Regions from separate parts of the Bacillus swezeyi genome, predicted to be linked through region 3. Evidence: riboswitches for the same ligand, from Rfam matches in the RefSeq annotation. Region 3 holds a riboswitch; each other region holds the start of a gene.
The links. Region 3 has a riboswitch for S-adenosylmethionine ahead of metK (methionine adenosyltransferase). Riboswitches for the same ligand answer to the same signal wherever they lie in the genome.
Positions count from the first base shown of each region.

Region 1: another riboswitch for S-adenosylmethionine. It lies ahead of mtnK (S-methyl-5-thioribose kinase); the one in region 3 lies ahead of metK (methionine adenosyltransferase).
Region 2: another riboswitch for S-adenosylmethionine. It lies ahead of RBH91_RS21675 (5-methyltetrahydropteroyltriglutamate--homocysteine S-methyltransferase); the one in region 3 lies ahead of metK (methionine adenosyltransferase).
Region 4: another riboswitch for S-adenosylmethionine. It lies ahead of metN (methionine ABC transporter ATP-binding protein MetN); the one in region 3 lies ahead of metK (methionine adenosyltransferase).

Region 1 covers NZ_CP133085.1:1,649,651-1,657,778, reverse strand. Annotated here, with positions in the region: gene RBH91_RS08210 (pyridoxal phosphate-dependent aminotransferase) at 1-972, opposite strand, end outside; gene RBH91_RS08205 (carbon-nitrogen family hydrolase) at 1,067-1,846, shown strand; SAM riboswitch class I at 1,929-2,072, shown strand; gene mtnK (S-methyl-5-thioribose kinase) at 2,155-3,348, shown strand; gene mtnA (S-methyl-5-thioribose-1-phosphate isomerase) at 3,354-4,415, shown strand; gene RBH91_RS08190 (hypothetical protein) at 4,423-4,536, opposite strand; gene RBH91_RS08185 (methylated-DNA--[protein]-cysteine S-methyltransferase) at 4,627-5,124, opposite strand; gene RBH91_RS08180 (PAS domain S-box protein) at 5,132-7,336, opposite strand; gene RBH91_RS08175 (acyltransferase family protein) at 7,657-8,128, shown strand, end outside.
Region 2 covers NZ_CP133085.1:4,331,431-4,339,558, reverse strand. Annotated here, with positions in the region: gene RBH91_RS21685 (glycosyltransferase family 2 protein) at 1-267, opposite strand, end outside; gene RBH91_RS21680 (glycosyltransferase family 39 protein) at 267-2,510, opposite strand; gene RBH91_RS21675 (5-methyltetrahydropteroyltriglutamate--homocysteine S-methyltransferase) at 2,653-3,783, opposite strand; SAM riboswitch class I at 3,865-3,974, opposite strand; gene RBH91_RS21670 (hypothetical protein) at 4,073-4,624, opposite strand; gene RBH91_RS21665 (DUF3298 and DUF4163 domain-containing protein) at 4,976-5,647, shown strand; gene RBH91_RS21660 (chorismate--pyruvate lyase family protein) at 5,754-6,284, opposite strand; gene RBH91_RS21655 (LacI family DNA-binding transcriptional regulator) at 6,482-7,456, opposite strand; gene RBH91_RS21650 (ABC transporter substrate-binding protein) at 7,689-8,128, shown strand, end outside.
Region 3 covers NZ_CP133085.1:3,405,456-3,413,583, forward strand. Annotated here, with positions in the region: gene RBH91_RS16865 (glycosyltransferase family 4 protein) at 1-916, shown strand, start outside; gene asnB (asparagine synthase (glutamine-hydrolyzing)) at 961-2,859, opposite strand; gene metK (methionine adenosyltransferase) at 3,092-4,294, opposite strand; SAM riboswitch class I at 4,708-4,847, opposite strand; gene pckA (phosphoenolpyruvate carboxykinase (ATP)) at 5,042-6,625, shown strand; gene RBH91_RS16885 (dicarboxylate/amino acid:cation symporter) at 6,757-7,941, shown strand; gene RBH91_RS16890 (DUF2584 domain-containing protein) at 7,987-8,128, opposite strand, start outside.
Region 4 covers NZ_CP133085.1:3,639,925-3,648,052, forward strand. Annotated here, with positions in the region: gene sufD (Fe-S cluster assembly protein SufD) at 1-959, opposite strand, end outside; gene sufC (Fe-S cluster assembly ATPase SufC) at 977-1,762, opposite strand; gene RBH91_RS18195 (cation diffusion facilitator family transporter) at 2,060-2,965, opposite strand; gene RBH91_RS18200 (YuzK family famiily protein) at 3,087-3,224, opposite strand; gene RBH91_RS18205 (carboxymuconolactone decarboxylase family protein) at 3,427-3,810, opposite strand; gene metQ (methionine ABC transporter substrate-binding lipoprotein MetQ) at 4,106-4,936, opposite strand; gene RBH91_RS18215 (methionine ABC transporter permease) at 4,950-5,618, opposite strand; gene metN (methionine ABC transporter ATP-binding protein MetN) at 5,611-6,636, opposite strand; SAM riboswitch class I at 6,767-6,874, opposite strand; gene RBH91_RS18225 (SCP2 sterol-binding domain-containing protein) at 7,076-7,423, opposite strand; gene RBH91_RS18230 (thioredoxin family protein) at 7,544-7,852, opposite strand; gene RBH91_RS18235 (toprim domain-containing protein) at 7,882-8,128, opposite strand, start outside.

The DNA of each region.
Region 1 (8,128 bases), 1.8 Mb from region 3:
AAAAGAGCCTTCCGGGGCAGCGGCGTCCCAACCGATATCGCGTACAGCCTTGATCCAGACGTCCCGCCTTTTTTCATACCGCTCATTTTGCTCTTTTACGCAGCTTTGATCTGAAAGCAGAGCGGCCGCTGCGGCGTCCTGCACCGCTTTAAAAAGGCTGACATACATATGATCCTGGTAAAGATTCAACGCTTCGATCACAGAGGCATTGCCCACAGCAAAGCCGACTCTCCACCCCGCCATATTGTACGTTTTAGAAAGTGTATAAATTTCGATTCCGACTTCCTTTGCGCCTTCTGTTTCAAGAAAGCTGACCGGCTTTTGGCCGTCATAGCCGATCGCCCCGTAGGCAAAATCATGTACGATGCAAATGCCGTTGTCTTTGGCGAATTGGACGGTTTCTGCAAAAAAAGCAGATGTAGCCTGGGCTCCCGTCGGGTTGTTCGGATAGTTCAAGTACATCAGCTTCGCTTTTTCTTTTACATCTGCCGGAATCACGCTGAAGTCGGGCAGAAAGTGATTGTCCTTTGTGAGCGGCATCGTTTCCATGACGGCTTTTGCCAGCTCAACACCTGACCAATAATCGGGATATCCCGGGTCAGGAACAAGCACGGCATCACCCGGGTTTAACAGACATTGCGGCAGCTCTACGAGACCCGCTTTTCCTCCAAACAATACGGCGACTTCCCGTTCAGGATCGACAGAAACGCCATACTCTCTTTTATAAAATTCGGCTGCCGCCTCTTTCAGCGAACGGCTCCCGCGAAAAGCGGAATATTGATGATTTTCGGGGTTGCGCACGGCTTCTGCCATCGCTTCGACAATATGGTCCGGTGTCGGCTGATCGGGATTTCCCTGACCGAGGTTGATCACATCATGGCCGGCTGCGATTTTTGCATTCACCTTTTTGACCAAGGAAGCAAAAAATTGCTCCGGCAGCTCTTTTAGCACATTTGAAAGCTCAAATTTCATTTTTTTCACCCGCTTTGAAAAATTCTTGAAATGATAGTCCATCATCATATATTGTTAAAGGTAAAATGTAAAGTAAAAAATGAGGTGACCCAGAGTGAAACGGACGATTTCCTGCCTGCAATTCAATATATCTTACGGCAACCCTTCAGAAAACTTCAAAAAAGCAGAACGGCTGATTGAAGCGGAAAGCAGCCATGCGGATATCCTTGTTCTCCCCGAACTTTGGACGACGGGTTATGATTTAAAAAACCTTGATACAATCGGCGACGAAGACGGAAAACAAACCAAGACATGGCTTCAGAAAACGGCGAAAGCGAACAATGTCCATATTGTGTGCGGTTCAGTCGCCGTTAAAAAAAAGAATGGTGTATACAACACCATGTACATCGCAGACAAAAACGGAAACCTGATCAAAGAATACAGCAAAGCACACCTTTTTCAGCTGATGGATGAGCATCTCTATTTATCTTCCGGTTCGGCTGACGGCAGTTTTGAGATTGAAGGTGCACGAGCTGCGGGATTTATCTGCTATGACATCCGTTTTCCGGAATGGATCAGGAAGCACACTTCAAAAGGAGCGGGCATCATCTTCGTATCGGCGGAATGGCCCCGGCCGAGGCTCGATCATTGGCGAAGCCTTTTAATAGCCAGAGCCATTGAAAATCAATGCTTTGTCGCAGCTTGCAACTGTTCAGGAAAAGACCCTGCAAACGAATTTGCCGGCCACAGCATGATCATAGATCCGCTCGGGCATGTACTCGCAGAAGCCGGACATGAAGAAACGGTTGTCAAAGCTGAGATTGATCTGAATGACATTGATCAAGCGAGAGGACAAATTCCGGTTTTTGAGGACATCCGCAAAGATTTATATTAAAAAGTATTGACAAGAAAACCGTGATACTGGTAACATTTTCAGCAACTGATCGAACTGAAATTTCAAAATTTTATATTGATTTCTCTTATCGAGAGTTGGGTGAAGGACTGGCCTTATGACCCCAACAGCAACCGACCGTAATACCATTGTGAAATGGGGCGCGAGCAATTTTGCGCTGCTAGGGCACGGTGCTAATTCCATCAGATCACATTCTGAGAGATAAGAGAGGCGGATATGATGATTAGCCTCTTTCTCTCACTGAGAAAGAGGCTTTTTACTTTTGTTAACGACTTTGGGAGGAATCACATATGACCGTAACGAAAACCGCTTCATACGAAATTTTAACAGAAAGCTCAGCGGCCGCACTCGCGGTCCGCCTCGGACTTTTTTCGAGCAGCAGCACATTGACGTGCCGTGAGATCGGAGATGGGAATCTCAATCTTGTCTTCCATGTTTATGATCAGGGGCAACAGAAAGGCTTGATCATCAAGCAGGCCTTACCTTATGCGAAAGTCGTCGGTGAAAGCTGGCCGCTGTCACTGGACAGGGCGAGAATCGAAAGCAGCGCATTGATCCGTCAGGCTGAACACGCACCGCATCTTGTGCCAAAGGTTTATTATTCAGACACAGAGCTAGCCGTAACCGTGCTGGAGGATCTATCCCGCCTGCAAATCGCGAGAAAGGGACTGCTCGAAGGAAACGACTATCCGCACCTGTCTGAGGATATCGGAGAATTTCTCGGAAAAACGCTGTTCTATTCCTCTGATTATGCATTGGACCCAAAAATAAAAGAGCGGCTTGTGAAGCAATTTACAAACCCGGATTTATGCGATATTACGGAAAACCTTGTTTTTACGGACCCGTTCTTTGACCATGAAACAAATGAATTTGAAGAAGAGCTGCGTGATGAGGCAGAAAAAATGTGGAGCAATGAGGCTTTAAAACTTGAAGCGGAAAAATTAAAAAAGCAGTTTTCAACTTCGGCTGAAACGCTCATTCATGGCGATTTGCATACAGGCAGCATTTTCGCCGGTGAAAGCGTAACGAAAATCATCGACCCCGAATTTGCTTTTTTCGGCCCGATCGGTTTTGATATCGGCCAGTTTATCGCCAATCTGCTGTTGAATGCACTGGCCCGCGAAGAAAACAGACGCGCGCCTTTATACAGCCATGTCGAAACCGTTTGGAACACATTCAGCCGCACATTCAGCGAAGCATGGGAAAAGGACTGTCTTGATCACTACAAAAGCACACCTGGAGAACTTGAAGCCGTCCTGAAAAAAACATTCGAAGACGCCGCAGGCTTTGCCGGCTGTGAAATGATCCGCCGGACGATCGGCCTTGCCCATGTCGCCGACCTTGATGCCATCGTTCCATTTGAGCGGAGGATCAGTCAAAAAAAGCTCGCCCTTAACATAGGCGCAGAATTAATCGAAAAACGCAGCGATTTCCGGACGCCGAAAGATATCATTGAAGCGTTTCAGAACCAGCTGAAGGAGTGAATAAAATGCCAAAACAATTTGCGGTGCCCCGCTCTGTGGAGTGGGAAGAAACATCGGTTAAAATCTTAAATCAGCAAAAACTTCCCGAAAAGACGGAATATCTCCATTTAACAACGATGGAAGACATCTATGATGCCATTCAAACTTTAAAAGTGCGCGGGGCGCCGGCCATCGGGATCACAGCCGCGTTTGGCCTCGCCCTTTGTGCCCAAAACATCGATACGGCAGACGTGTTAGAATTCCAGCGGGAACTCAGAAAGCTCAAGGATGAATTAAATCAGGCAAGACCGACGGCCGTCAATTTATCCTGGGCTCTCAGCCGGCTGGTGAACTGTGCAGAAGGTGCAAGATCAGTGAATGAAGCAAAAACCGATCTCATCCATGAAGCGATTCAGATTCAGATTGAAGATGAGGAAACATGCCGGCAGATCGGACAAAATGCTTTGCAGCTGTTTAAATCGGGTGATAACATCATGACGATCTGCAATGCCGGTTCGATCGCGACAAGCCGATATGGCACAGCGCTGTCCCCGTTTTATCTGGCCAAAACAAAAGATCTTGACCTTCATATTTACGCCTGTGAAACAAGACCTGTACTCCAGGGTGCGCGCCTGACGGCATGGGAGCTCATGCAGGGCGGAATCGACGTCACGCTCATCACCGACAGCATGTCCGCTCATACGATGAAAGAAAAAAATATTTCCGCTGTCATTGTCGGAGCAGACCGGATCGCAAAAAACGGAGATACAGCCAATAAAATCGGAACCTACGGGTTGGCGATATTAGCCAAATCCTTTCAAATTCCGTTTTTTATTGCTGCTCCCCTGTCCACTTTTGACATCTCGATTTCATCCGGTGACGACATTCCGATTGAAGAGCGCGATCCAGATGAAGTCAGGCAGATCGCAGGGACTCAAATTGCGCCGAAAGGAGTGCCTGTGTTCAATCCCGCTTTTGACATCACCCCGAATCATCTGATCTCAGGAATCATTACAGAGAAAGGGATTATAACAGACAGATTTGAGGAAGAAATTGAAGCGCTTTTTTCCGCTAAAGCCGTTTTATAAGGACGCTTTAGCGGATTTTAATCCATTTCATGATGTCTTTTTTTTGTTCTGCTGTCAGGACATGCAGTTTGACGAACAATTCGGTGTAGCCGGCTATTTTTTGCGGGCGGCTTGATTTCATCGCTTCGTCCTCCTTTTTTACCAAGACCAACATTTTTAACTTAATAAAATTATATGTCGCTGGTGAAAAAAAAGAAACAGTGCGCTTTTATTATTTTCCTTTATAAGGAATATTTTCAATCTCAAGCAGCACCGCTTTTTTATCTGTTTCATTTCCTGCATACCCTGTCAGCGTATTGTTTTTTCCGATGACACGGTGGCACGGAATCAAAATCGGAAGCGCGTTTTTTTTGTTCGCCTGGCCGATTGCCCGAACCGCTTTAGGATTTCCGATCGCACAGGCGATATCTAAATAGCTCCGCGATTCACCGTAAGGAATGGACAGCAGCGCTTCCCACACATTCTGCTGGAATGCCGTCCCCTCTTGGTGCATCGGGAGCTTGAATGCTCTGCGCTCACCTCTGAAGTATTCTTCAAGCTGCCGCTTTGCATCTTGCAATAATGCCGTCTCCATCAGCTTGAGCCCTGAATCTTTTTCTTTCAATATCTCCAATTCTTCTTTACCGAAAAGCACATGTGTAATGTGCTCGTTTTGCTCGACGATATATGCTCGTCCAAATGGCGAGGTCACCTCAATATAAAAACTCACGATGTGATTAAGCCTCCTCCTGCTGTTGTCTGATTGGGAGCGTCAGATGAAAAGTCGTGCCTTTCCCGGCCTCACTTTCAACCTCAATTTTCCCTTTGTGCTCTTCAATAATTTTATAGCTGACCATAAGGCCAAGTCCAGTGCCCCGTTCTTTTGTGGTATAAAAAGGCTCTCCAAGCCGCTTCAATTTGTCTTCCGTCATGCCGATTCCTTCATCAGTCAGGGATACGACGATATGATCGCTGCCTTTCGGTTTGATTGACACATACACATTGCCGCCGTCAGGCATCACTTCGATCGCGTTTTTTAAAACGTTGATGAAGACCTGTTTGAGCTGATTCGGCTCACAATAAATCAGCGGAATCTGGCCGCGGCAGCTGAGGTGCATCTGCACATTGTCCAAGTTGGCTTGTGCATGCAGAAGATCCATTGTATCCTGCATGATTTTAACGACATTTTTTTCTTCATACATGATCGCCTGGGGCTTCGCGAGAATCAGAAACTCCGTAATAATCGATTCAATCCTTTTTAATTCCGATGTGATCACATTAAAATAGAGCGTGTGATCCTCCTTTATACTGCCTTTCAGCAATTGGATAAACCCTTTCAAGGCGGTCATTGGATTGCGGATTTCGTGGGCGATTCCCGCCGCAAGCTCTCCTACGACATGGAGCGTGTCCGATTTGCGCAGGCGCTCTTCCAGCTCCTTGCGTTCCGTCACATCTCTGAGCATAGCCAAATTCATATTTTGAATGATGTTTCGCTTGAACGAAAACTCCAAAATTCGTTTTTGATCAGTTAATAGAAACGGAATGTCATTGTCCATTTCTTCAAAGGAAATGGCTGCTGCAAGGGAGGCCGCATTTTCTATTCTGTAAGCGGAGATGACGTCAAGAAGGTTGGATGTTTTCAACTGTTCAAGGGGAAGGCTGAGTATCTTTCCGGCCAGAGGATTCGCATCAATAATCTCATATTGATTATTGAACAAAACAATCCCATCCATCGATCCGTTGAATACTTTTCTGAATTTCAGTTCGCTTTCCCTTAGTTCTTTCTCCATCCGTTTTCGGTCGCTGACATTTCTTAAGATGGTTAAATGCTGGCTGTCAAACATGATGCGCTTTGCAGTAAACTCAAGTTCTTTATATTGCCCGTTGCCCATGCGGAAAAGCAGCTCTTCTCTAATTTCCCCCTTTTCGCTGTACTGCTTTCGAATGAATTGATACCGTTTATCATTTTTATCAATAAAATCGGTTATTTTTTTGTTTAAAAGCTTGTCCATCGGCAGTTCAAAGATTTTGCAGGCCGTCTGGTTGGCCTTTACGACCCGTCCGTCGGTGCCCATCAGAACAATAGCGTCCATCGCATTTTCAAACACTTCCCGAAAGCGCTCTTCACTTTTAAAAAGCTGCTTCTCCATCGATCTTTTCTCAGTGATGTCCCTCATAATGGACATATAAAAACCGTTTAAAATATTCGATGTGATCGTCAGCTCAAACAGCCTGTTTTCTCCCGATCTAAGCCGCACCGGGAGCTCTCCTTTCGCCTTCCCTCTTCTAAAAAGAGCGCTCCAAATTTTATCGAGCCTGCTGCTGTTTTCAGAGGGTACGAACTGCGACAGCTTCAACTTGGAAAGCTCGTCTTTCTTGATCTCGAAGCTTTGGCAAAAAGACTGGTTTGCATCGATAAAACAGCCTTGTTTATCAAAAATGACGATCCCTTCAACCGCCCTGTGAAACAGATCTTTAAAAAGCTTTTCATTGATGGTGCGTTCGCGTTCCAGTATTTTTTTTGATGAAATATCCCTCATGACCACAAAGAAACAATCTTCTCCTATCCCTTTGCTGGCGGTGAACTCTATGTATTTGACAGAGCCGTTATCCAGCCTGATCGCGACTTCTTTTTTCGTATATCCCCGTTCTAAAAACCGGTGAATGTTTTGGTTTACTTCATCAGGCGGAATTGCGTGCAGAAAATCGAGCGCCGAGCGGTTCAGCAAATTCTTTTTGTGGCTTTGCAGGATATTGCAGGCTGCATCGTTCGCCTGAACAATTTTCATCTGCTGATCTAAAATAAAAATAGCGTCAAGCGTCCCGTTAAACATCAGTTCATACTGATGCAAATCCGCTTTTAGCTTTTCATTTTCTTTCCTTAATTGTTTCAGCTGGTTTTGCAGATTCAAGGATTCTTTCAAATCAAGAGTTTCCTCCATTTGTTACACTCCTTCTTGAAAACCTATCCCCCAATAATTCTACAAACCGGCAAATCTTCCTTCATATGTTTCAAACTTTTACAAGATTTCCGCCCATTTTACAGAAAGATGACGATCAAAAAGTTCCTTACTTTTCAATTACATCAACCTAACAATGAGGCTTAATACATAGAGAATGACCCGCTTTCTATTTTAAAATTGAATACGTGAGGCAAGACTGATGGAAGACGTCATTCGAAAAGAACATCAGCGTTTGAACGCTTCTTTAATGTAAACCGCACAAGTTTTGGACGGCCAAGTTTAAAGAAAAGGGTGATGTTATGACGAATTCTCGTGACAGCTATTTTGACAATGCAAAATTCCTGTTAATTTTCCTTGTCGTATTCGGACATATAATCCGGTCTTATATCAATGATAATGATGTGTTTCTTCATATATATAAATTTATCTATACGTTCCACATGCCTGCATTTATCCTCATATCCGGTTACTTTGCAAAAGGGTTCAACCGTCCGGGATATGTCAAAAAAATCGCATGGAAACTGATGGTTCCTTATTTGATTTTCCAAGGAATTTATACGGTTTTCTATTCCTTTATAGATGATCAAAGTCTGTCTGCTGCAAATCCGCTTGAACCGCAATGGTCGCTTTGGTTTTTATTGAGCTTGTTTTTTTGGAATCTGCTGCTGTTTCCATTTACAAGGTTTCCGGCAAAATGGGCGTTTGCAGCAAGTCTTGCCATCTCCGTTCTTGTCGGTTATATCGATGCCGTCAGCAACACGCTCAGCCTAT
Region 2 (8,128 bases), 930 kb from region 3:
GGCGGTGATCGCAATCTGGTGGCCGAAGTTTCTTGAGAAATTGATGCATTTGACAGCCGGATCGGACTGAGCCAGCGACTTCAGCATATGCATGCTGTCGTCGCTGGAGCCGTCATTTACAAAAATCAGCTCGTATGTTTCTCCGGTTGAATCCATGACGCTTTTCAGTCTCTCATAGGTGCCGTCGAGGACTTCCGCCTCGTTAAAGACGGGAACAACAATTGAAAATGTGACGGGTTCGTTCATATTGATCACCTTTCCTTTCATCAATCCAGCTCCACTTTATAGAGCGTCTGATTTCCACCAGGTCCGCCAGACTGTGAACTGTCGTCTGAAGAAGAGCTGCTGTATTCGCTTTTTGAAATCTTCGTGCCGTTTTCTTTAATCCAGCTGGTGAGTTCCGAATTATCTTGGCCTCGGCCGCCGCCAATCATGAAGTATTTGACTTCTCCGTTTTTGACGAGCTTCTCAAGTTCATCAACAGTCAGGATCGGGTCGCTGCCTGAGAATCCGCCCATCGCCATCACAGCTTTGCCTGTTTTGATGATGTAGGAGGAAGCGGAATTAGAATTTGAGACCGCGAACAAATACTTTTCTCCTGTGTTGTTCTTTTTCAGGTAAGACAACAGTTCTTCATCGACTGATTCGCCGCTTCCAGGGCTGCCGCCGCCCGCTCTGCCTTGCTCAGACTTGCTGGAGCTGTCTCCGTTCTCGTTTTGGCCGCTTTGTTCAGGATCCATGCCAGTTGGAGCTTCATTGGTGTTTTGGCTGTTTTGCTCAGAGTCAGAATCTGTTGCTCCGTTTTGACTGCTGTTTTCATTGTTGTCTGTTTGGCCGTCTTGGCTGCCAAATCCAGGAGGTCCGCCGCCGTTGTTCATCTTACCGCCGCCAATTGACTGCGCCGATTGAGGATCTGCTTGCGGTATCATACCGTTTACCCCGTCAGCGAGAGTTGCCGTTGTCCAGTAAAAAGGACCGATCAGCATCCCGAGAAGTGCTGCAAGTGATAGATAATAGCTGAATGACTTTCCTTTTTTAACAAAGAAGAGAAGACAGCTTGTGACGATTCCGAAAGCGCCGATGAGAATACTCCAAATGATGCTGATGTCGCTGATGTAAGGATTCAAAATATATAATTCAAATGCAGTTGTCAGCAAAATGCCGATTGGAAGCAGCCGTTTTTTCCAGCCGCTTTCCTCTTGGTAGAGGCGGACCAGTGCCGTCCAGCCTGCACCAGCCAAAGCGGCAATCGGTGCTGCCAGCATGATCAGATAGTAATGGTGGAAGAATCCCGCGACGCTGAAGAATGCAGCGACCGGCACAAGCCACATCGTCCAGTAAATCGTTTCATTCGTTGTGTCATTAAATTTTCTTTGACCGCGAAGGCCTGTAATCAGTAAACCGATAATACCGAATAATACAAACGGGATCAGCCAGCTTGCCTGACCTGAAAGCTCAGATTGGAACAATCTCAGCGGTCCCGGTGTACCTGTGCCGAAAGAGCCTGCTCCATTTCCGCCGCCTCCGGGGCCGCCTCCGCCGCTTTGAACATCCCCTTGTTGGCCGTCCGGTCCGCCAGCAGGCATCTCGCCTCCGCTTGGCGGAGTCATTTGTTCATTTGATGAGTCTGAACTGTTATCGGAACTGCCGTTTTGCTGCTGCGGCATTTCCTGCTGCTGGTTCTTTTGATCTTGATCAGAAGAAGCGGCTCCCCCGCCTCCGCCATTTTGTCCTGTGAGACGCTGGATTCCGTTGTAGCCAAAAGCGAGCTCAAGTACAGAGTTGGTTTGGCTGCTTCCGATATAAGGCCGCGAACTCTCCGGCTGGCTGTCGACGATGACTGCCCAGGAAACGGAAACACCTGCCAGGACAATGACTGATGTTATAAGAGATACAATTTTTTTGCGAATGGTCGTCTTAGCTGCAATCAGATAAAATAGCAGGAATGCCGGTAACACCATATAAGCCTGCAGCATTTTCACGTTAAAGCCGACGCCGACCATAAAGAAGGATGCGATGAGCCACAACATTTTTCCTGTGCGGACTGCTTTAAACAACATCCAGGTTGCAAACATCAAACAAAGGACGAGAATGCTGTCAACGTTGTTTGTGTGGCTGACTGCAACGGCAATCGGTGTACATGCCATCACGAGAGCAGCAATTCTTGCCGCCGTTTTTCCAAAGGTCGGTTTTACAATAAAGTACAAGAGTGATACAGAGATCACTTCAGCGATCGCTTCGGGCAGAACGACGCTCCAGCCGTGCACGCCGAATACGAGAGCGAATAGTGTTTGAATCCATAATGCGACAGGCGGTTTATCAACAGTTACAAAGCCTGCCGGGTCAAAAGATGCGTAAAAGAAGTTATGAAAGCTTTGGGTCATACTTTCCACGGCCGCCGTATAGTAGGCGTTGTCTGTGTCGCTATTCCAGATGCCGTAAAGATTTAAACCTGCAGATAATACGAGAATCAAAATTAGGAATATATCAATTTTCCTTTTCTTTTTCATTATTCGGTCACCTCACTTAAAAGCATTATAGAAGCCAAATATGATCAAACTATGAACAAATCAAGAAGGATTTTTAAATTGTAAAAGTGGACAAAAAAAAGAGACATACCTAAGGAAAGGTATATCTCAAAGTGATCTGAATTTATTTCCACACATCTTCTGCAATCTCAATCACATGGCGCAGCTTCTCCCACTGCTGCTCTTCAGTCAGCAGGTTGCCTTCTTCTGTAGAGGCGAAGCCGCACTGCGGGCTCAAACAAAGCTGGTTCAGATCAACATAGCGTGAAGCCTCTTCAATGCGCCGCTTAATTGCATCCGGACTTTCAAGCTCCCCGAATTTAGATGTGATGAGGCCGAGGACGATTTGCAAGTCTTTCCGTTTCACGAAACGAAGCGGGTCAAAGCCTCCGGAGCGTTCATCATCGAATTCAAGGAAGAGTCCGTCAAGGTTTAATCCGTCGAAAATGGTTTCCGCCGCGGCGTCGTATCCGCCTGATGCCGCCCATGTCGAACGGAAGTTTCCGCGGCAAATGTGCATTGTTACAGTTAAATCATCGGGGCGTCCGTCAAGTGCTTCATTGATGGTGTTGGCAAAGGATTGGCGCAGCTCATCAGGTTTGCGGCCGAAGGCCTTGATCTGCTCTTGCCCCTTTTCTGAGAAAAATACTGCCCAAGCCGTGTCATCCAGCTGCAGATAACGGCAGCCGGCATCATAGAATGCGCGGATTGCTTTTTTGTAAGCCTGCGCTACATCATGATTGAACTCATCGAGATCCTTGTATGCACTTTCTTCCAGCTTCCCTCTGAAAAACAGCATATTCGGACTTGGAATCGTCATTTTCGGCGTATGGGTGCCTGCAATACTATGAAGAAATTGATAATCTTCAAGCATCGGGTGATTCGTAAAATCAAGTTTGCCATTTACTTTTATGCCGCGTGCTTTTGTTTTCGTATTGTGGAATTGAATGCCGCTTTCAGGTACATAGCCTTCAACACCGTCTAAGCCTTCCAGAAAATCAAAGTGCCACCAAGCCCGGCGGAACTCCCCGTCCGTCACGGCTTTCAGCCCGATCTCTTTTTGCTTTTCTACGATGCGCTGAATCTCTTCATTCTCAATCTCACGCAATTGTTCAGCGGTCATCTCACCGGCCGCTCTTTGGAGGCGCGCCTTTTTAACAGGTTCTGACCTTAAGAGGCTTCCTACTTGATCAGCTCGGTACGGCCCCTTTTTTTGTGTTCGCGTTTCCTGTGACCACTCAGTTGATTGTGTCATGATCGATCCCTCTTTCTTTTTTTGTCTTTATGGACATAAAAAAGCTCTTCCCTATCAGGAAGAGCTTGATATACAATCTCCTCCTTATCTTCAAGAACACGAATATGCTCTTAAGGATTTAGCACCATTCTGTCATAGACAGCGGTTGCCGGGTTTCACAGGGCCAGTCCCTCCACCACTCTTGATAAGGAAAACCTTTTTTATGCGATTTTTATAATAATTTTAATATTAATACTTTTTGTGAAAATGTCAATGGGTTTGCTAAAATCTTTCCCATGCTGTAAGAGGTTTAAGCATCTTTCCATACAGCTTTATACTTTTTTTGATATTTTTCATTTTCTTCCTTAGAAACCAAATCTATTGCGATCTGCTTGATTTCTTCAGCATTTATCGCATCGTATAAATGTCTGAGGCCTTGAATGATATCAAATCGAATCAACGTATGATTTTTTTCCGGCAAGCAGTTGTTAAAACGTTCAACAAGATGATACAGGACCATCTCTCGCTGTTCTGTCCCGGCCAAGCCAACCCTCCAAATCGATTGCAGACTGTGCCTTGCGGTGACAAACTTCTCATCTTTTGTCACTTTCCATAATTCAGGAAAATCCTTCAAGATCCTTTTATCCGGATCACTGATCGCTAAATAAGAAAGGAATTGTGCTGCTCTTGATCTTTTATGATGGTCTTGATGATGAAGGTCTTCTATTAATTGATCCCAAACCTCATATGCCCAGTCCACTTCTTTTTCAGCGGCGGCTAGAATGTTTTGATAGGCTTCATACTGGATATTTTTATCTTTGGACTCCAGGTTTGCAAAATACGTCTGAATGAAATGGTCCATTTAAGCATCTCCCATTTTGAAAATTGTTGAGAAAAGATTAACTGATTTATTGGGTTTTGACAAATTGCTTTTTCGGTTCTTTTTCGACAGAGTGGGATACATGTCATTTTAAATGAGGTGTCCCAATGAATGGAGTCCCCATGAATAAGCTGGATAAGGTATACGACATGCTGGAAAGAATTGAATACAGTGCTTATACACGTGAAAGCGCTGGTATTTGAAGTGAATACTTGGATATTTTTTAAATGTTTAACTTAAAATAGAAACTTTTTCCCTTCGTCATCGGTCTAAAATGTGTACCTATTTTGAAAATGGGTAATATAAAAATGACACTTTTAAGGAGGCTGAATGATGAAGAAAAGGACATTTTTGAAAGCTGCCGGTATTTTGATGACAGGGCTCTTGGTTTTTACGATGTTTGGCGGGACTGCTCAAGCGGCAAATGGCAATAAACCGATGGTGACGAGCCATACATATAAAAATGTGAAGGAGCTGAAATATCCGCAGGTCAAAAACTTGAGCAGCAAATCTCTGCAAAACAAGATCAACAATGACTTCAAAAGATATATTGAACAGTCTTATCAAGATTATTTAAAAAATAAAAAAGGCGGTGAACAGCACGGTTATCAAACGGCGTACCAAACGTCTTTCGAGGTAAAATATCTGAACGACAAAAAACTGAGCATCCAGACGGCGAATTATGTATATTCCGGGGGAGCACACGGCAATACAGCTGTTCGTTCGTTCAACTATGATCTGAAAGCGAAAAAGCGCGTATACTTGACCGATGTATTAAACAAGAAATCAAAGGTTGAAAAAACAAGAAACTACATTTATGACTATATTCGAAAGCATCAAGATATTTTCTTCCCTGATGTGAAGAAAAAAGATATCGTTCTTGGTAAAAATACGGCCTTTTATTTTACAAAAGACGGAATCGCCATCGTGTTCCAACAGTATGACGTAGCTCCATATGCCGCTGGAAACCCTGTAGTGCATGTACCGAAATCGGTTTTCCAATAGACATGAGCCCCTGTCCGCAGGGGTTTTTGTTTTGAAAAGAGGTATGGAAGAGGAGATATGACAGAGGTATTCAAGAAGCGCTGCGCCATAACTGACGGGCGAAAAATCAGCCCGGTGTCAGTTCGCAGATTTTTTCTAAATCAAACAGCTCGCAGACATAGAAGATGCATTGCTGTCCGCTGATGATTTGATACTTTTTAAAAACATACTGCCGGTCTGACGAAACAGGTACAAGGTGTGAGAAGTGCTTTCCCAAGGATTCGCCCGTGCTGAAAATGTCACGACGCGATTCCAGTTCTGCAATGATTTTTCCAATGGGGAGTCTTTCTTCTTGCAAATCTTTTTTGATGGCGGGCGGCAATGAATTTGTTTTGACATAGACATAATTATAGGACAAATAATCATCGCCCGTTTTCAGGGAGGAGGTCCTGAATAAGATCTCATCATTGCGTTGAAACAGTCTCGCTTCTTCAGCCGCCAGCTTGTCATAATCGATATAGCTTTGCTGAAAAACCTCAATTTCGGCTTTGCCGCCGATCAGTGTTTCAATGGCTTTGGTTGTTGAACCATCGGTTTTGGTTAACATGTCTTTTACAAGAGAAGCAAGAGATTCAGGGAGAAAATGGCTTGCTTTCAACTAAAGGCACCTCCATACAAAATTAGAATTTTTTGAAAACTTGTATTTAAAGTTATCATGTGGAGGAGAGTTTGTCTAGAAATATAAGTTAAATTTTAGGTGAGTAATGTAAATTTTATCTTTTTTACAATTGGATAGATGAGAATGCGTGTAGGAAAAAGGAGACGTCAGTGTCTCCTTTTCATTCTGCCTTTATTTTAAGTCGTCCCGCCTTCCAAAAGTTGTACAGGTAAATAAGTTTCCAGCGGCAAATCATCGAATTCACCTTCAATGGCTTTTGACAAAATCTCGATCGCCGTCTTGGAAATAAGTTCGATCGGCTGCTGGATGGTTGTCAATTCCGGAAGGATGGACTGAACCGCTTCCGTCCCGTCGTAGCCGATCACTTTTAATTGCCCCGGGATGTCTTTTCTGCGTTTTTTCGCTTCTGTGATGACTGTAGCAGCCATAAGATCATCGCTGGCAAAAATGCCGTCAGCTGCAGGCTGTTCATCAAACAGCTTTGAGATGACTTCCTGGTAATTCTGATGAAATGGAACTTCATATGTAATAGGCTGTCTCCCGTGTTGCCGCATCACATCTTCATATGCTTTTCTGCGAAGATTTGCCGGTGTTTTCAGCTCAATCGGCCCGTTGATATGGATGATGTGCCGGCAGCCTTTTGCAATTAACAGTTCCGTCGCTTTTTTCCCTCCGTCATAATTATCGGAGCCGATGACGGGAATCGTTTCCGATAAGTAATGATCAATGGCGACAATCGGCAGGTTTTGCCGATGATAATTTAAAATCCCCCTGTTGTAAGTCACGGCGATGACGCCGTCCACCTGATTTCGTATCAGCATTTCCAAGTATTTTTCTTCTTTGTCTTTGCGGTGTAAGCTGTTGCAAAGCAGCAGTTTGTAGCCCATGGAAGCGCAGATGCTCTCAATATGAAAGGCCAGTTCGCCGAAAAACGGGTTGCTGGAGTTTGGGATGATGAGCCCTATTAAATTGGTTCGTTTACGAAATAAAGAGCGGGCCAAATCGTTTGGAAAGTAATTGATTTCTTCCATCGCCCTGTACACTTTTTCCTTTGTTTTTTCGCTAATATAGCCGCGGTTATTTAATACCCGCGAAACGGTTGTTGGTGAAACTCCCGCTATTTTTGCAACGTCGTGAATGCTAGGCTTCATTCCCTTGTCCCCCTGCTTTTTACTGAAATGGCTTACAAGTCTCGTCACGCACTTATTTTAGAGAATCGGGCTGATATGTGCAAGGAAATGCCATGATTCTGGGAAACGGACCAATGTGAATGAATTGAAAAACATATGTCAACCGGTTGACATATGAAACCGGTTGACATAGAATTCATTTGAAAGCGCTTTTATTTTATTGATTGATGAAAAGTGGGGGGAAGTGACAAAGATGAAGAGTTGGCTTTTGGGAATTTTATCGTTGTTGCTGATGTTTGCGATGTGGGGCTGCAGCAATAGCAAAAGCGCAAATAGCCGTGGCGGGAAAACGCTTACCGTGTGGGTGCACGTGTCTGACGATAGTGAAGAAGGAAAGGTTTATCAAAAGCGTGTGGACGCTTTTAATAAAAAGTACGCTTCTGAAAATGTCGAGGCCAAAATTGATTTCATCCCCAGAAGCGGAAACGGTGGCGGATATGAAGACAAAGTGAACGCAGCGCTGACTACGAACACGCTGCCGGATGTTATCACTTTGGACGGACCGAATACGGCGGCATATGCGAAATCGGGCGTTATTGCGCCATTGGATGAGTATATCAAAGACCAGGATGATTTGTTGCCAAGCATTAAACAGCAGGGAACCTACCAGGGAAAGCTGTATGCGATCGGCGT
Region 3 (8,128 bases):
CCAAATGAAATCTGAACTTCGCGCTTTCCATCCCGATCTCATTCACATTGCTACACCATTCAACATCGGCCTGGCGGGGCTGAAACTTGCGAAAAAATGGAACATCCCCATTGTGGGATCGTATCATACCGATTTTGACCAATACCTTTCCTACTATGACCTGCAAATGTTTTCCAAAATTTTATGGAAGTATATGCACTGGTTTCATAAATCCTTTCAAAAAATCTTTGTTCCCTCACATGAAACGCTGAAGCAGCTGCAAGCTAAACAGTTTAGAAACCTCTCGATCTGGAAGCGGGGTGTGGATGGCTCGCTGTTCAACCCGTCTTTCACCTCTGAACGGGTGCGCATCCGGTACGGCATCAAGGAGACGTACATCCTCAGCTATGTCGGCAGGCTTGCACCAGAAAAAGACTTGGAGACACTGCTTAAGATCGCAAACCACCCTTCATTGAAAAAAGATGTCCACTGGCTGATCGCCGGAGACGGACCGCTAAAGAAAGAACTGGAAAAACAGGCTCCCGACAATATGACGTTTGCCGGCTATCTAAAAGGAGAAGAGCTGTCACGCATCTATGCCAGCTCAGATTTGTTTGTGTTTCCTTCCCCCACAGAAACGTTCGGAAACTCCGCCCTTGAAGCGCTCGCCTCTGGAACACCTGTGATCGGCGCAGACTCCGGCGGTCTGAAGGATTTTATTCGGAATGGCAAAAACGGATATCTAGCAGAGCAAAAAAACCCGGAAGCCTTCGCTAAACATATTTTGCATGTTCTCTTACATGCGTCATTAAAAAAACGAATGGAACAAGAAGCAAGAAACTATGCCCTTACTCAATCCTGGGAAGCCATTTTTGAAAACCTCCTCATCGAATGTGAAAGTGTGCTCGCCAAATGCTCCAGAGAAAGACCCGCATAAAAAGAAAAAAGGTTTTCGACTAGTCGAAAACCTTTTTTAATGTCTTAAACAATGATGACTTCTTTCGGCTGATGGTTTAATTCTTCCGGCACATAGCGCTTTTCGACAAAAATGCTGTGCCAAATCATAAAGATGAGAACCGTCCAGATTTTGCGGCTGTTATCCGCTTTGTTGGCGCAGTGGTCTTCAAGGAGCTGAAGCACATAATCTTTATGGATATATGCATCTGTTTCACTCTCTTTAATGATGCCCACGGCCCAGTCATGCATTTCGTTTTTCAGCCAGTGGCGGATCGGTACAGGGAAGCCGAGCTTCTTGCGGTTCAGCACATGCTCAGGTACGATGCCTTCCGCCGCTTTTCTAAGCAGATATTTTGTCGTGCCGTTTTTTGTTTTCAGCTCTTCCGGAATTTTTGCAGCCGCTTCAAATACGACTTTGTCCAAAAACGGAACGCGGAGTTCCAGGGAATTGGCCATCGTCATTTTATCGGCCTTCAGCAAAATATCCCCGCGCAGCCATGTGTGGATGTCAACATACTGCATTTTGTTGATTTCGCTGTAGGACTTGCTTTCTTCAAAATACGGCTTAGTCACGTCACAATAGGAGATATTTCCGTCATATTGGCGAAGAAGCTTTGATTTCATGCCTTCTTCAAAAATCTTCGCATTCCCGATATATCTTTTCTCAAGAGGCGTACACCCTCTCATTAAAAAGCTTTTTCCTTTCATTCCTTCAGGCATTGCTGAAGCAACGTGAAGAAGCATTTTTTTCAAAGGAGACGGAATCCGTTCAAACGGTTTTAACGACAGCGGCTCGCGGTAAATGTTATACCCGCCGAATAGCTCGTCTGCCCCTTCTCCTGACAGAACGACCGTTACTTGTTTTTTCGCTTCCTTCGCTACAAAATACAAAGGAATGGCAGCAGGATCTGCAAGAGGATCATCCAAATGCCAGACGATCTTCGGAAGCTCGTTCATGTATTCTTCAGGAGAAATGATCGCGCTGAAGTTTTCGACGCCGACTCTCTCAGCGGTCTCTTTTGCAACGTCAACCTCACTGAAGCCTTCATGTTCAAAGCCGACCGAGAACGTTTTTAAATTGGGGTGAAATTGCTTTGCAACAGACACGATAAAGGAAGAGTCAATTCCTCCGGACAGAAATGAACCGACAGGGACATCGCTTCTCATATGCACTTTAACAGAATCAAATATAGCGTCCCTTACTTCCTGAACAAGCTTGTCTTCTTCCGTCTGCACCGGCTTAAATTGAACTTTCCAGTACGTCTTAAACTGCATATCTTCTCCTGGGCGAATCGAAAACTGCTGCCCAGGCTCTACTTTTTGCACCTTTTTATCAAGCGTTTCAGGCTCTGGCACAAATTGGAAAGACGTGTACTGCTGAAGAGCTTTTTCGTTGAATTCCAAATCAGCTCCGACAGGCATCAGGCTTTTTCTTTCTGATGCAAAATAGACATGTCCGTCCGTTTTTGTAAAATAAAGCGGTTTGATTCCAAACGGATCGCGCGCACCGTATAGCAGCTGTTCTTTTTTATCCCAGATTAAAAAAGCGAACATTCCTCGCAGCTTTGATGCGGCTTCCTGTTTATAATGGCGGTAAGTCGCAAGCAATACCTCCGTATCAGAATCGGTTTGAAACTTATAACCCTTTGAAAGAAGCTCATCTTTCAGTTCTATATAATTATAGATTTCTCCGTTAAATATAATCCAGTAGGAATCATCTTCATAAGACAGAGGCTGCCCTCCGTTTTCAACATCAATGATGCTCAGCCTTCTAAATCCGAAGCCTACATGCTCATCATGATAGTACCCATCATCGTCGGGACCGCGGTGTACAATCATTTCATTCATTTGTTTAATCAGTTCTTCCTGGCCTGCTGTCTCGGATGATGGGCGATGATTGAATACCCCTACAAATCCACACATAGTATTGCCTCCGATTTTTAAAATTTCATGCAGACATTAAGATCTGCTGCTTGATTAGACATGTATTTAAAGAAAAACGTTTCAAAAAACTTGAAAAATGCTCAAATTAAAATACTTGTTTTCAATAAAAAAACAAACATATGAAATCCGGAAGTTTTTCAAGTTTTAATAGCAGCCCGTGCCGCCGTCGAAAAATAAAGCAAAGCCGCTTAGTTAAGCGGCTATGCGGTTGTTATTCTCCTAGCGCCTCTTTGCGAAGCTGATCTGCTTTATCTGTGCGCTCCCAAGGCAGATCAAGATCAAGGCGTCCAAAATGTCCGTAAGCTGCCGTTTGTTTGTAAATCGGACGGCGCAGATCAAGCATTTTGATGATGCCGGCAGGTCTCAAATCAAAGTTTCTGCGAACCACTTCAATCAATTTCTCTTCGCTCGCTTTTCCTGTGCCGAATGTATCAATTGAAATGGACACAGGCTGAGCGACGCCGATCGCATAAGCAAGCTGAACTTCACATGTATCAGCAAGCCCTGCAGCCACAATGTTTTTCGCTACATATCTCGCTGCATAAGCTGCAGATCTGTCAACTTTTGTCGCGTCTTTCCCAGAAAACGCGCCTCCTCCGTGGCGAGCATATCCGCCGTATGTGTCAACAATGATTTTCCGTCCTGTCAAGCCGGCATCTCCTTGCGGCCCCCCGATGACAAAACGGCCTGTCGGATTAATAAAATATTTGGTATTTTCATCGATCAAGTCTTTTGGAACAACCGGGTTAATCACGTGTTCTTTCAGATTGCGCTGAATCTGCTCAAGTGAAATTTCCGGATGATGCTGTGTTGAAATAACGATTGTATCAATGCGAATCGGTTTATTATTCTCATCATATTCAACGGTCACTTGTGTTTTGCCGTCCGGACGCAAATATGGAAGGATCTCCTCTTTCCGAACTTCTGTTAAACGGCGGGACAATTTATGAGCAAGAGAAATCGGCAGAGGCATCAGTTCCTTTGTCTCATTGCAGGCATACCCAAACATCAAACCTTGGTCCCCAGCTCCGATCGCTTCAATTTCAGCGTCGCTCATCTCTCCTTCACGAGCTTCAAGCGCTTGGTCCACTCCCATCGCAATATCAGGAGACTGCTCATCTATAGACGTTAATACCGCGCATGTTTCAGCATCAAAGCCGTACTTTGCGCGTGTGTATCCTATTTCTTTAATCGTTTCGCGGACTGTTTTCGGAATATCCACGTATGTTGACGTCGTAATTTCACCGCTTACCAGCACCAATCCGGTCGTCACAGATGTTTCGCATGCAACGCGGGCATTCGGATCTTTCTTTAAAATTTCGTCTAATATACTATCCGAAATCTGATCACAAATTTTGTCCGGATGTCCCTCCGTAACTGACTCTGAAGTAAATAACCGACGATTTTTGCTCATTTTATTTTCCTCCTGTATATGAAGATCAGCCGTGACCTTAAATATGATACGGAACTCATCCCTCTTATGTTCCCATGATGTACTCGGGCTTCATACCCTCTCATTTTGAAAGAATTTCCATATTCTCTATTCTTAACGAGATTCTGCGCCGGTATTCCCCTTCTGCAGATGCAGCTCAAGTCTTCTCCTGCACGGTTGTCCGGCTGCAGCTTTTCACGTCCTGTGAAAAACGCCCAGTACCTTCATCCTGCTAGGTGATACTCGGCTAAAACCTTTCACGTCCTGTGAAAAACGCCCAGTACCTTCATCCTGAAGGCATGATTTTTTTTCGGCAGTTTTTGTATATGGATTTATGCAATAAAAAAACCTTTTCCTATTCACTGAGGAAAGGGTCTTGTATTGCGTGCCTTTCACTCTTATCGCTCAAGGTATTCAACACCTTGCATCAGGTTAGCACCGTAGTTATCTCAAAAGCTGTTTACATCCTTTATATAGAGAGAAACCGGTTGCTGGGCTTCATAGGGCCTGTCCCTCCGCCAGCTCGGGATAAGAGTATCCGCTCAATGAAATATCTTATCTTAAAATGGCTTGCCATGTCAATATCGGCCGATAAAATTTGCGTCATCTCTTTAAAGAAAAAACCCGAACGAAATTTGAAGAAACAGTATAGACTATAAGAATAAATGTGTTATACTATTTCTACATTAATGTTATACACATTAAAAAATTCGCAAAGGAAGGTTTTTTATGAACTCTATAGATTTAACGACTGACTTACAAGCGTTATTAACGGGCAAAAACGTTCAATTAAATTTATCCGTTCCACACTTGGTTGAAAAAATCCTTGACCGCAAAGAGGGAGTATTGACCTCTTCAGGAGCCGTACGGGCGACGACCGGTACATATACCGGCCGTTCACCAAAAGATAAATTCATCGTGGAAGAAGAAAGCACAAAAGTGAAAGTCGACTGGGGCGCTGTAAACCAGCCGATTTCAGAAGCCGCTTTTGAACGGCTTTACACAAAAGTGGTCAGCTATTTAAAGGAACGTGATGAACTGTATGTATTTGAAGGTTTTGCGGGCGCGGATGAAAAATACCGGCTTCCGATCACCGTTGTCAATGAGTTCGCCTGGCATAACCTGTTCGCGAGACAGCTGTTCATCAGACCAGAAGGCCAGGAAAAAAATGAGAGTCAAAAACCTTTTACAATTCTTTCCGCACCGAATTTCAAAGCCGATCCGCTGATTGATGGCACAAGGTCTGAAACATTTATCATCGTATCGTTTGAAAAAAGGACCATCTTAATCGGAGGCACTGAATATGCCGGGGAAATGAAAAAATCGATTTTTTCCATTATGAACTTCCTCCTTCCAGAACAAAACATTTTACCGATGCACTGTTCGGCGAACATTGGCGAAGAAGGCGGCACCGCTCTCTTCTTCGGCTTGTCAGGCACAGGCAAAACGACGCTTTCAGCAGATCCGAAACGGAAGCTGATCGGTGATGATGAACATGGCTGGTCAAGTACAGGAGTCTTTAATATTGAAGGCGGCTGCTATGCAAAATGCATTCATTTAAGCGAAGAAAAAGAACCGCAGATTTATAAAGCGATCCGCTTCGGTTCTGTTCTGGAAAATGTCGTCGTTGACGATGAGACTGGAGAGCCGGACTACTCTGATACATTTTATACGGAAAATACAAGAGCCGCTTATCCGATAGATGCGATCGACAACATTGTCAAACCGAGCATTGCCGCGCATCCGCAGACCATTGTATTTCTAACGGCAGATGCATTCGGCGTGCTTCCTCCGATCAGCAAGCTGACGAAAGAACAGGCCATGTATCATTTCCTAAGCGGATATACGAGCAAGCTTGCCGGAACAGAACGCGGCATCACCTCCCCTGAAGCGACATTTTCAACTTGCTTTGGCTCGCCTTTCCTTCCGCTTCCGGCCCATGTATATGCGGAAATGCTCGGTAGAAAAATTGACGAACACGGCGTCAGCGTATTCCTCGTCAATACAGGCTGGACCGGCGGAGGCTACGGTATCGGTGAAAGAATGAGCCTGGCTCATACAAGAGCGATGGTGCAGGCCGCAATAGAAGGAGAGCTGGATCATACTGAGATGAGGACAGACCGGATTTTCGGACTTCATACACCAGTACACGTCCCAGGAGTCCCTGACCAGGTGCTTGAACCGGCAAAAACATGGGCAGATGAAAAAGCCTATGAGGAAAAAGCAATCCTTTTGGCAAATGAATTCAAAAAGAATTTCAAAAAATTTTCCAATACTGATGACATTGAAAAAGCCGGGGGCCCTCTTGTTTAAAGCAAATTCAGCAGCAGCGTGATCATGCGCTGCTGTTATTTGAAAATACAGACTTTTTTAATTTTTAACAAAAGAAAGCTTTCATATGATAATATATTAAAAACATTTGTATATTTCAGGAGGACACATCTATGAAATTTGGATTACTGCCGAGGATTATTACGGCAATTGTTCTTGGTGTTATCGTTGGAAGCTTTGCACCGCTTTGGTTTGTCAAAACCGCCGCCACGTTCAATGATATTTTTGGAAGCTTTATTAAATTTGTCATTCCTTTTATTATTATCGCTTTTATTATTCCGGGCATTGGACAAATCGGCCGCGGTGCGGGAAAAATCCTTGGCATTACCGCCGGCATCGCCTATAGCTCAACCATTATTGCAGGCCTTTTGGCATATCTGGTCGGATCAAATCTGCTCCCTGCCATTATTTCCGGACATCAGCTTCAAGAGTTTAAAAATCCGGAAGAAGTCCTGCAAAGCGGATTTTTCACTATTGAAATGACGCCTTTTATGAGCGTCATGAGCGCGCTGATTTTCGCTTTTATCATGGGTATCGGTATTGCCTACCTGCCTGGCAAAACATTAAAAAATGCGTTTGATGAATTTCAAACGATCGTTGAAAAGCTGATCTCATATATCATTATTCCTTTATTGCCCGTTCATATTTTCGGTATTTTCACAAATATGACGTACGGGGGCCAGGTACAGACCATCTTATCCGTATTTGCAAAAGTATTTATTATGATTATTGTGCTGCACTTCGTCATTCTCCTGCTTCAATACACGACTGCGGGTCTTGCCAATGGCAGAAATCCGCTCGCACTTTTAAAAATTGTGGCGCCGGCTTATTTTACAGCGCTTGGCACACAGTCATCAGCTGCAACAATTCCGGTGACGCTCAGACAAGTGAGGAAAACAGGAGCCAGCCAAAAAGTCGCTGACTTTGCGGTCCCGCTATTGGCCAATATTCATTTGTCAGGGAGTACGATCACTTTGACAAGCTGCGCAATGGGCGTCATGATCCTAAACGGTCAGACACCGACTTTTTCAATGATGATGCCGTTCATTTTAATGCTCGGTATTACAATGGTTGCGGCTCCCGGGGCACCAGGGGGAGCCGTCATGGCTGCGGCCGGACTTTTGCAGTCCATGCTCGGTTTTAATGAAACAAGCGTTTCCTTAATGATCGCCCTTTATCTTGCACAGGACAGCTTGGGCACTGCTACGAATGTTACGGGAGACGGCGCTCTCACGATGCTCATTCACAGGCTGACTTCCAAAAAAGGGCTTGGAAATGAAGAGGATGCGCCTGCATAATATACAAAAAAGCCAAGGACGTCATATACGCGCCTTGGCTTTTTTTTAATTCGTCGAATTTAAGGAAACGAGTCTGTATGTCAAATGAGTGCGCCCGTCCGACCATTCTAGACGCTCCGCATGGGCAGTTCCGGTTATATCGCCGCGCTTTGTCTTTCTGACTTCTATCGGTACATGAAGAGGGTAA
Region 4 (8,128 bases), 230 kb from region 3:
TGTTTTAAAATGTAGCCTTCAGAATGCTTGCCGTGATGAATGATCTGTGTCGTAAAGTTTTCGGTTTGTTCCCCTCTGCCGACGACAACTGTTTTTGTATCGCCAAACGTGCCGTCTCCATAGAGATTCGTCGTATTTTCTGAAACGGTGTCTCCGTCATTCATCAAACCGAGCGCCCACTCGATTTTGCTGTCGCGTCCAAGCGCTGTTCCGCGGCGGTTGACATATGCGGTAACACCGGCGGAAAGATTGTCTACCGCTCCGTATTGGACGCGGGCATTCGCGCCTGTGATGACTTCCGATACAATATTGAACACGGCTTTTTTAGGGTTGACCGTACTGATGTAGTTTTCTACATACGTGACTTTACTGTTGTCGTCTGCAACAACAAGCACGTGGTTAAACAGCGCAGTATCGTTGCTTTCATGGACATAAACCGCTTGAACAGGAGCTTCAAGCTCGACGTTTTTCGGAACATAGAGGAATGCTCCGCCGTTCAGCAGTGCTGCATGCAGTGCCGTTAATTTATGCTCATCAGCCTTAACGCCGTCTTTCATAAAGTATTTTTTGACAAGCTCGCCGTGTTCACGGAAAGCAGTATGAATATCTGTAAAGACCACGCCTTTATCCTGAAGCTCTTTAGAAAGGGACAGGTAAGCCGGTGTTTGATCTCTTTGAACATAGAGCGTTTTGTCTTCATTCTCAAGATCGATCAGCGATTTGACTTCATCTGAAAGATCATTCAAGGAATCAAGCGCCTTATTTTCTACAGTATGCTTATCAAACTGTGTGAAATTCCAATTTGTGATTTTTGTTTTATCAGGCTTAGGCAGCGGCAGATCTGCTGCTTTTTCAAGCGCATCTAAGCGTAGGTCTTGCAGCCAAGCCGGTTCCTGATGCTTCTCAGAGAAGCTTTTGACATATTCCCGATCAACAGATAGTTTTGTTTCCAATGTCATGTTTATCCCCCTAACGCTTACGCTTCTTGACCGACAGTTTCGTCATCGATTCCCAGTTCATGCTTAATCCAGTCATATCCTTCCGCCTCTAGACGCTGTGCAAGCTCAGGACCGCCTGATTTAACGACGCGGCCTTGCATCATCACGTGCACACGGTCAGGCGTGATGTAGTTTAAGAGGCGCTGATAGTGCGTGATGATCAGACAGCCGAAGTCCTCGCCGCGCATTTTGTTGATTCCTTTTGATACGACTTTCAAAGCGTCGATGTCCAAGCCTGAGTCGATTTCGTCAAGGATGGCGATTTTAGGTTCGATCATCATCAGCTGCAGGATTTCATTGCGCTTTTTCTCCCCGCCGGAAAATCCTTCATTCAAATAGCGCTGTGCCATGTCAGGGTCCATTTCAAGAAATTCCATGTTTTTATCCATTGTGCGGATAAATTTCATGAGAGAAATTTCGTCTCCTTCTTCCCTGCGCGCATTGATGGCAGAACGAAGGAAGTCGGCATTTGTGACGCCGCTGATTTCACTCGGATACTGCATAGCCAAAAACAAGCCGGCCTGTGCGCGCTCGTCCACTTCCATTTCCAGAACATCTTTGCCGTCAAGCAGGATGCTGCCTTTTGTCACTTCGTACTTAGGATGCCCCATGATTGCCGCGGATAAAGTCGATTTACCCGTTCCGTTCGGTCCCATGACAGCGTGGAATTCCCCGCCTTTTATTTCAAGGTTTACACCCTTTAAAATCTCTTTCCCTTCAATCTCAACGTGAAGATCTTTGATTGTTAATGTCGAAGCAGCCATGAAATATACCTCCAATATATATAATCATTATTCTCAATTTATTCTCATTCTAATTTTATAACAAATGAAAATTGAATACAACAAAAGTCTCTATCTTTTGCATGTACATGTTTTCAAGTGTAACAAAAATCGTTTTTTTCTTAAAGAGATTACGGCAAGAAACTTCCCCTGTCCAAAGCCATCCAATAAAAACGATTATTTACATTTCCATGAAATCTGAAGGTCTGCCGGGAGGTTTATCAGAACGGCAGCAAAATCCTTAAAAAACACGCGGCCTGCTGTGAAAACGGTTCGTTCTCAATTGCATGAATCGTGATGGGAATGATGCTCCCCTTCTATTTGTACGGTTACATGCTCCAAATTAAATTCTTTCCTTAGATATTCTGATACTTGTTTTAAGATTCTATCCCTGTCACTGTTGTCACTGACCGTCAAATGGCAGCTTAAGGACGGAAAATCAGATGTAATCGACCAAATATGGAGATCATGAATGTCCTTCACAGACGGAATCGAAAGCAGCCCTTTTTTGAGCGCGTCTAGGTCGATATGCTTCGGCTTTCCTTCCATTAAAACATGAACCGAATCTTTTGCTACACGCCAGCCGCTTATAAGCACCAAGAAAGCTACAAGAACGCTTGCAATCGGGTCGGCGATATTCCAATTGAAAAACAGCATCAAAAGCCCGGCGATGATGGCACCGACTGAGCCCAGCATATCGCCGACTACGTGGAGAAATGCGCTCCTTATATTTAAATTTTCACTTGTACCGCCTCTCATTAACACCCAAGCTGCGGCTATATTAATGAACAGTCCGATTACTGCAATCCCCAGCATTCCGAAGCTTTCGACTTCAGGCGGATTGAAAAAGCGCTGGAACGCTTCCCAGAAAATATAAAGCGAGATCGCAAGCAAGGTGATGCCATTGATAAAGGCGGCCAATATTTCAAAACGCTTATATCCGTAAGTTTTGTTTGCGGTTGCCGCCTTTTCTCCAACTATAACGGCAAACAGGCTTAACCCCAGTGCAGCGGCATCGCTGAGCATATGCCCGGCATCTGATAGAAGGGCGAGGCTGTTTGTCAAAATCCCGCCGATGATTTCAACTGCCATAAAAGTAAGGATTAGACAAAAGCTGGTCAGCAGCGCTTTTTTACTGGCGTGATGGGCATGATTATGGTTGTGGTGGCTGTGGGAATGGCTCATTGAGAAACCTCCTCCAAAAATTATAATATGATCATATATTCATATTAAACCTTTGCATTTTGTCAGGTCAACTGTTATCGCAAGTGATATGTAAAAGGGCGGATATCATCCGCCCTCTGTTTTATCCGTTCATCAATTTCATATCTGTAACGATCTGTTTGCCTTTTTGATAATGCTCTTCACGCCTTTTCTCGACTTCGAGCCGATTCTCATGGCTTCTGCTGTATTCTTGGTAGCCCATGCCATGGGACTTGTGCATCGCTTTTTCCATTTCTGCCGTAAATTCAAGGTCAAGCTGATCTTGGCTTGAACAAATAATGAATCATCCTCTCAGAGATTTTCTTACATGATACCAATTATATACAGACTCTGCAAAGATGAGTATGCTTTAAATATGCTGATCTCTGTCGATATTCCGGCATTTCACAGGCGATGAATAGAAAATTCTTTTTATTTCTCGATCAGTGTTTCATTTGTTGGAATTCTTCCATGGCCTGCAGCACGAGTGTGACGGCTTGGCTCATTGCTGCTCCTCCGCCAAATGCTGCGGTGACGCCGACGGCTTCAAGAATTTCCTCTTCTTTCGCTCCGCAGTCAAGACAGCCTTTGATGTGGTAAATAATACAATATTCATCCTGGGTATTGACGCTGATTCCAAGTGCGATCAGCTGCTTTTCTTTTTCGCTTAATGCACCTTGTTTAAAACATTCTTCAGTAAACTTATTGTATTTGGATGCAATGCCCGGCATTTTCTCCGAAAAGATGCCGATTCCCGCTTTATATTCCTGCAGAGCGGATTCTATGATGCTTTCTGATTCATGCTGGTTCACGGTTGCTTCCTCCATTTGCAATTCATTTTTCATTAGTATGGCCCGTATTTCAAAAATTACGCGAAAAAACCCCGGTTTTCTGCAAACCGGGGTTTGTAGATTGTTGACAAAATCCTAAAACGGTTTAAAGTTTTAGAATTTTGTCATCCTTTCAGCGTGATTGAAAACCCTTGCAGTCTAGGAAGGGTGAGCATCGGAGCGGAGCGAATGTTGGAATTCGTGAGCACCGACGCGCAGGCCTGACAACGAATGCGAGGGTTTGTCGACACGCTGAAAACCCCGGTTTTCTGCAAACCGGGGGTTGTTTCCTTTATTCAGATACAGAAATGACAGAGCCTTTGTATTTTTCATCGATGAATTTTTTGATGTCATCAGAACGCAATACTTCAAGAAGCGCTTTGACTTTATCTGAATCTTCATCACCTTTGCGCACCGCAATGATGTTTGCATAAGGATTGTCTTTTGGAGATTCGAGTTCAATTGAATCTTCTTTCGGATTCAGCTTGTTTTGGATCGCATAGTTCACGTTGATGAACACGGCGTCAGCTTCATTGTTTTCATATGCTTTTGCCGTCATTTCAGGCGCGACATTGTTTTTGATGTTTAGGTTTTTCTTGTTTTCCGTAATATCCTTCACCGTTGCGTCTACTTTGTCAATGCCTGATTTCAGCTTGATCAAGCCGGCTTTTTCAAGCATTGCCAGCATGCGGCCCTGCTCAGCGGCGTTGTTGCTCATAATAATGGTTGCACCGTCAGGCAGGTCATTTAATGATTTATATTTTTTTGAGTAGATGCCGAATGGCTCAAGATGGACTGCACCGACATTAACTAAATCATAGTCTTTGTTTTCTTTTATTTCCTGCTCAAGATATGGAACATGCTGAAAGTAGTTCGCGTCAAGATCTTTAGAAACGAGCGCTTTGTTGATCAGTTTGTAGTCTGTGAATTTCTCGATTTTAAGCTCGTATCCTTTTTCTTTCAAAAGCGGTATTGCTTCCTCAAGAATTTCGGCATGCGGCGTCGGCGTCGCTCCGACAGTGATGACCTTGCTGTCTTTATCACCTTCGCTGCTAGAAGATCCGCAAGCAGCCAAAACGCCGGCAAAAATGATGAATAAAGCAGTTAATAAACCTTTTTTCATGTTGATGTCCTCCCTAACGTTTGTCTAATTTATTTGTAATCAAATCCCCAATAAACTGGATGATAAACACAATAGCCAAGATGAAAATAGTTGCGATTAATATAATATCGGGATTATTCATTTGGAATCCGTCTACATATGCAAGGTTGCCGAGTCCGCCCGACCCGATCGCACCGGCCATGGCGGTTGAACCGATCAGCGCAATCGCTGTAACCGTAATGCCCGAAATGAGCGCGGGCATTGATTCCGGCAGGAGCACTTTGAAAATGATCGTTGATGTTTTCGCCCCCATTGATTTCGCCGCTTCAATCACACCTTTATCGACTTCGCGCAAAGCGATTTCCACAAGGCGGGCATAGAACGGAGCGGACGCTATAATCAGCGCTGGAAGTGCCGCGTTCGGCCCCAGAATGGTACTCATTAAAAACTTTGTGAAACCGAGAAGCAAAATAATCAATATAATAAATGGAATAGACCTGAACACATTGACGATTGCCGCGATCACCGCATTAATCGCTCCGTTTTGCCAAATATTCCCTTTTGAAGTCAAATACAGCAGCATACCGAGAATGACTCCGATGATAAAAGCAAAGAAAAGGGAAATTCCTGTCATATAAATCGTTTCATATGTGGCTTCCCACAGCTGCTCCATGTCTACATTGGGAAACAGTTTTTCAAACATTTGTGATCACCTCAGCTTCTACCTGCCGGCTCTTGATGAATTCAACCACTTCATTGACTTCATGCGGCTCTCCATCTACATGAATGAACAATGAACCATAAGCGCCGTCCTGCGTTTGCGAGATTTTCCCTTGAAGAATGTTGATTTCAACATCAAATTTTCGGATGATCTGCGTAATCAGCGGTGTTTCAGCTGCTTCGCCGACAAAGGCGAGCTTAATCGTCCGCCCTGATGTCGTTTCATCAAGGAACTGTTTCAAGGTTTCCTTCGTTTCTTCCGGTTCGGTTACCTGCTGAACAAAGCGCTTTGTCATTTCTTCCTTCGGTTTTCTGAAGACGTTCAATACATCGCCTTCTTCGACAACCCTGCCGTTTTCCATGACGGCCACTCTGTGGCAGATTTTTCTGATGACATGCATCTCATGTGTGATCAGGACGATCGTCAGTCCGAGTCTTTCATTGATATCAGACAGAAGACCCAGGATCGAGTCAGTTGTCTGCGGATCAAGCGCTGATGTCGCTTCATCACAAAGGAGAACTTTCGGGTTGTTCGCGAGCGCCCTTGCGATCCCGACTCGCTGCTTCTGTCCGCCGCTCAGCTGGGAAGGATAGGCGTTCTCTTTTCCTTCAAGACCGACGAGCTTAATCAGTTCAGCGACTCTTTTTAAACGTTTTGCCCTGCTGACGCCGGCAATTTCCAGCGGGAAGGCAATATTGTCGCGGACTGTTCTCGACCATAAAAGGTTGAAATGCTGAAAGATCATGCTGATTTCCTTTCTCGCATCCCTCAGTTTTTTCCCTTTGATTTCGCCTATCGTTCGGCCCGCGACTTCAACTGTACCTGAAGTCGGCTGTTCAAGTCCGTTCAAAAGACGGATTAAGGAGCTTTTTCCAGCTCCGCTATATCCAATAATTCCGAAGATTTCACCTTTTTTTATCGTAAGGGTGACATCCTGGACAGCATTGACATCTCCATGCTTTGACTGATAAACCTTTGAAACACCTTGAAGATTTATCAAAGCCATCACCTGCTTTCTTGCTCTATTCTTCGACGTCTAAGTCAAGTATGCTTCCTGAATTCCTGATGATCAATGAAAAAAGCCTTTCTGCACACTTGAGCAGAAAGGCTTTTGAAAAGTCTTGGCCTTTCTCTCATCTTTCAAAGCTTAACGCTTCGTGTGAATTGGCACCATTTCAACATATGTTGATGGTTGCCGGGTTTCATAGGGCACTTCCCTCCACCTCTCTGGATAAGAGAATCATATATTCATTTTTTAATTTATGATGATCGGAATTCTTAAATTAAGATATCATGCGAAAAAATAGTTGTCAACTACTTTTCTTAAGACAAACGGCCTACCCGATATGATCAACAGGTAAAAGAGGCGAACTGAATGTCCGCCTCACTGTTCTGCCTTAACACTGTCAATCTGTCGTTTTTCCAACATTTTAAGAATTTTATAAATGAAGGTCGCTGTTTTTGAAGAAACCGTCCGTAAGCCATAAAATCGCTTCGAGCTTCAATAAAGCCCTGAAAGAGCCTTTTACCTTGACGGTGCCGCGCTGTACGAGCTGCTGCAGGGAAATATCTCCATGAAGAAGGTCGATAATCTCGCTTTGATCCCCAAAAAAAGTCAAATGAGCATTTTTCGGTATGGCTGATTTTTCCATTTCCCCCTGTTCATTGATCGCTAACGTAAAAGCTTCTTTTTCACCTTGAAATGTAATCAGCAAAGCCGTTGTGGATAATAGAGGTTTTAAAAAAAGAGACCGGTCCTCTCTTTCTATCAATCCTATTTTCTCCAACTGTATAACCTCCTGTAAATTGGTCATACTTACAGATTCTCTGCATACAACGGGAGTCCTTTATGAATTGCTCGACAAGTTTTTGAGGGTTATTTCCCGAGAAATATGTCAAAAACACCCTTAATCAACAGCATTTTGTTTAATCATATCATATAAGTGGGAAACAGAATGAAAAGCATACTCTTTTTTGACGATGCGCCCGTTCTTATAAAGGAGAAAACACGGCACACTTTCAATTTCATGCTGTTTGGCGAATGTTGGGGAATAATTGAGATTATTTTTATAGAAAGGAACATCTGCAAGCATGTCGTCAACGACTTCCAGCATTCTTCCGGCCAGCTGGCAGGTCCCGCAAAAAGGGGTGTATAAATACAATAGACAGGTCTTTTGCTCAAGCTGTTTTAATTCTCGTTCTTGAAGTTCCTGCATATGTTAAACCGCACCTCTATACTTTTTTATCATAAAAATTTTGTATGCACTCGAATATTTGACCGAAAGAGGATTTCTGCCACATGGTGATCCGGGGCTGAAGCGACTTCCTTATAGGCTTTATCAATATACAAATGGGATGCTTCAGGCAGTTCCCTTTTGAGCTTCCGGCGCAGCTTTTCACCGGACTCATCGGCATCCACCAATATGTAAACGTCTTTATCATACAGATTCTCGGCAAATTCATCGAGCTTTGTTTGGCTGATCGTTCCGTTC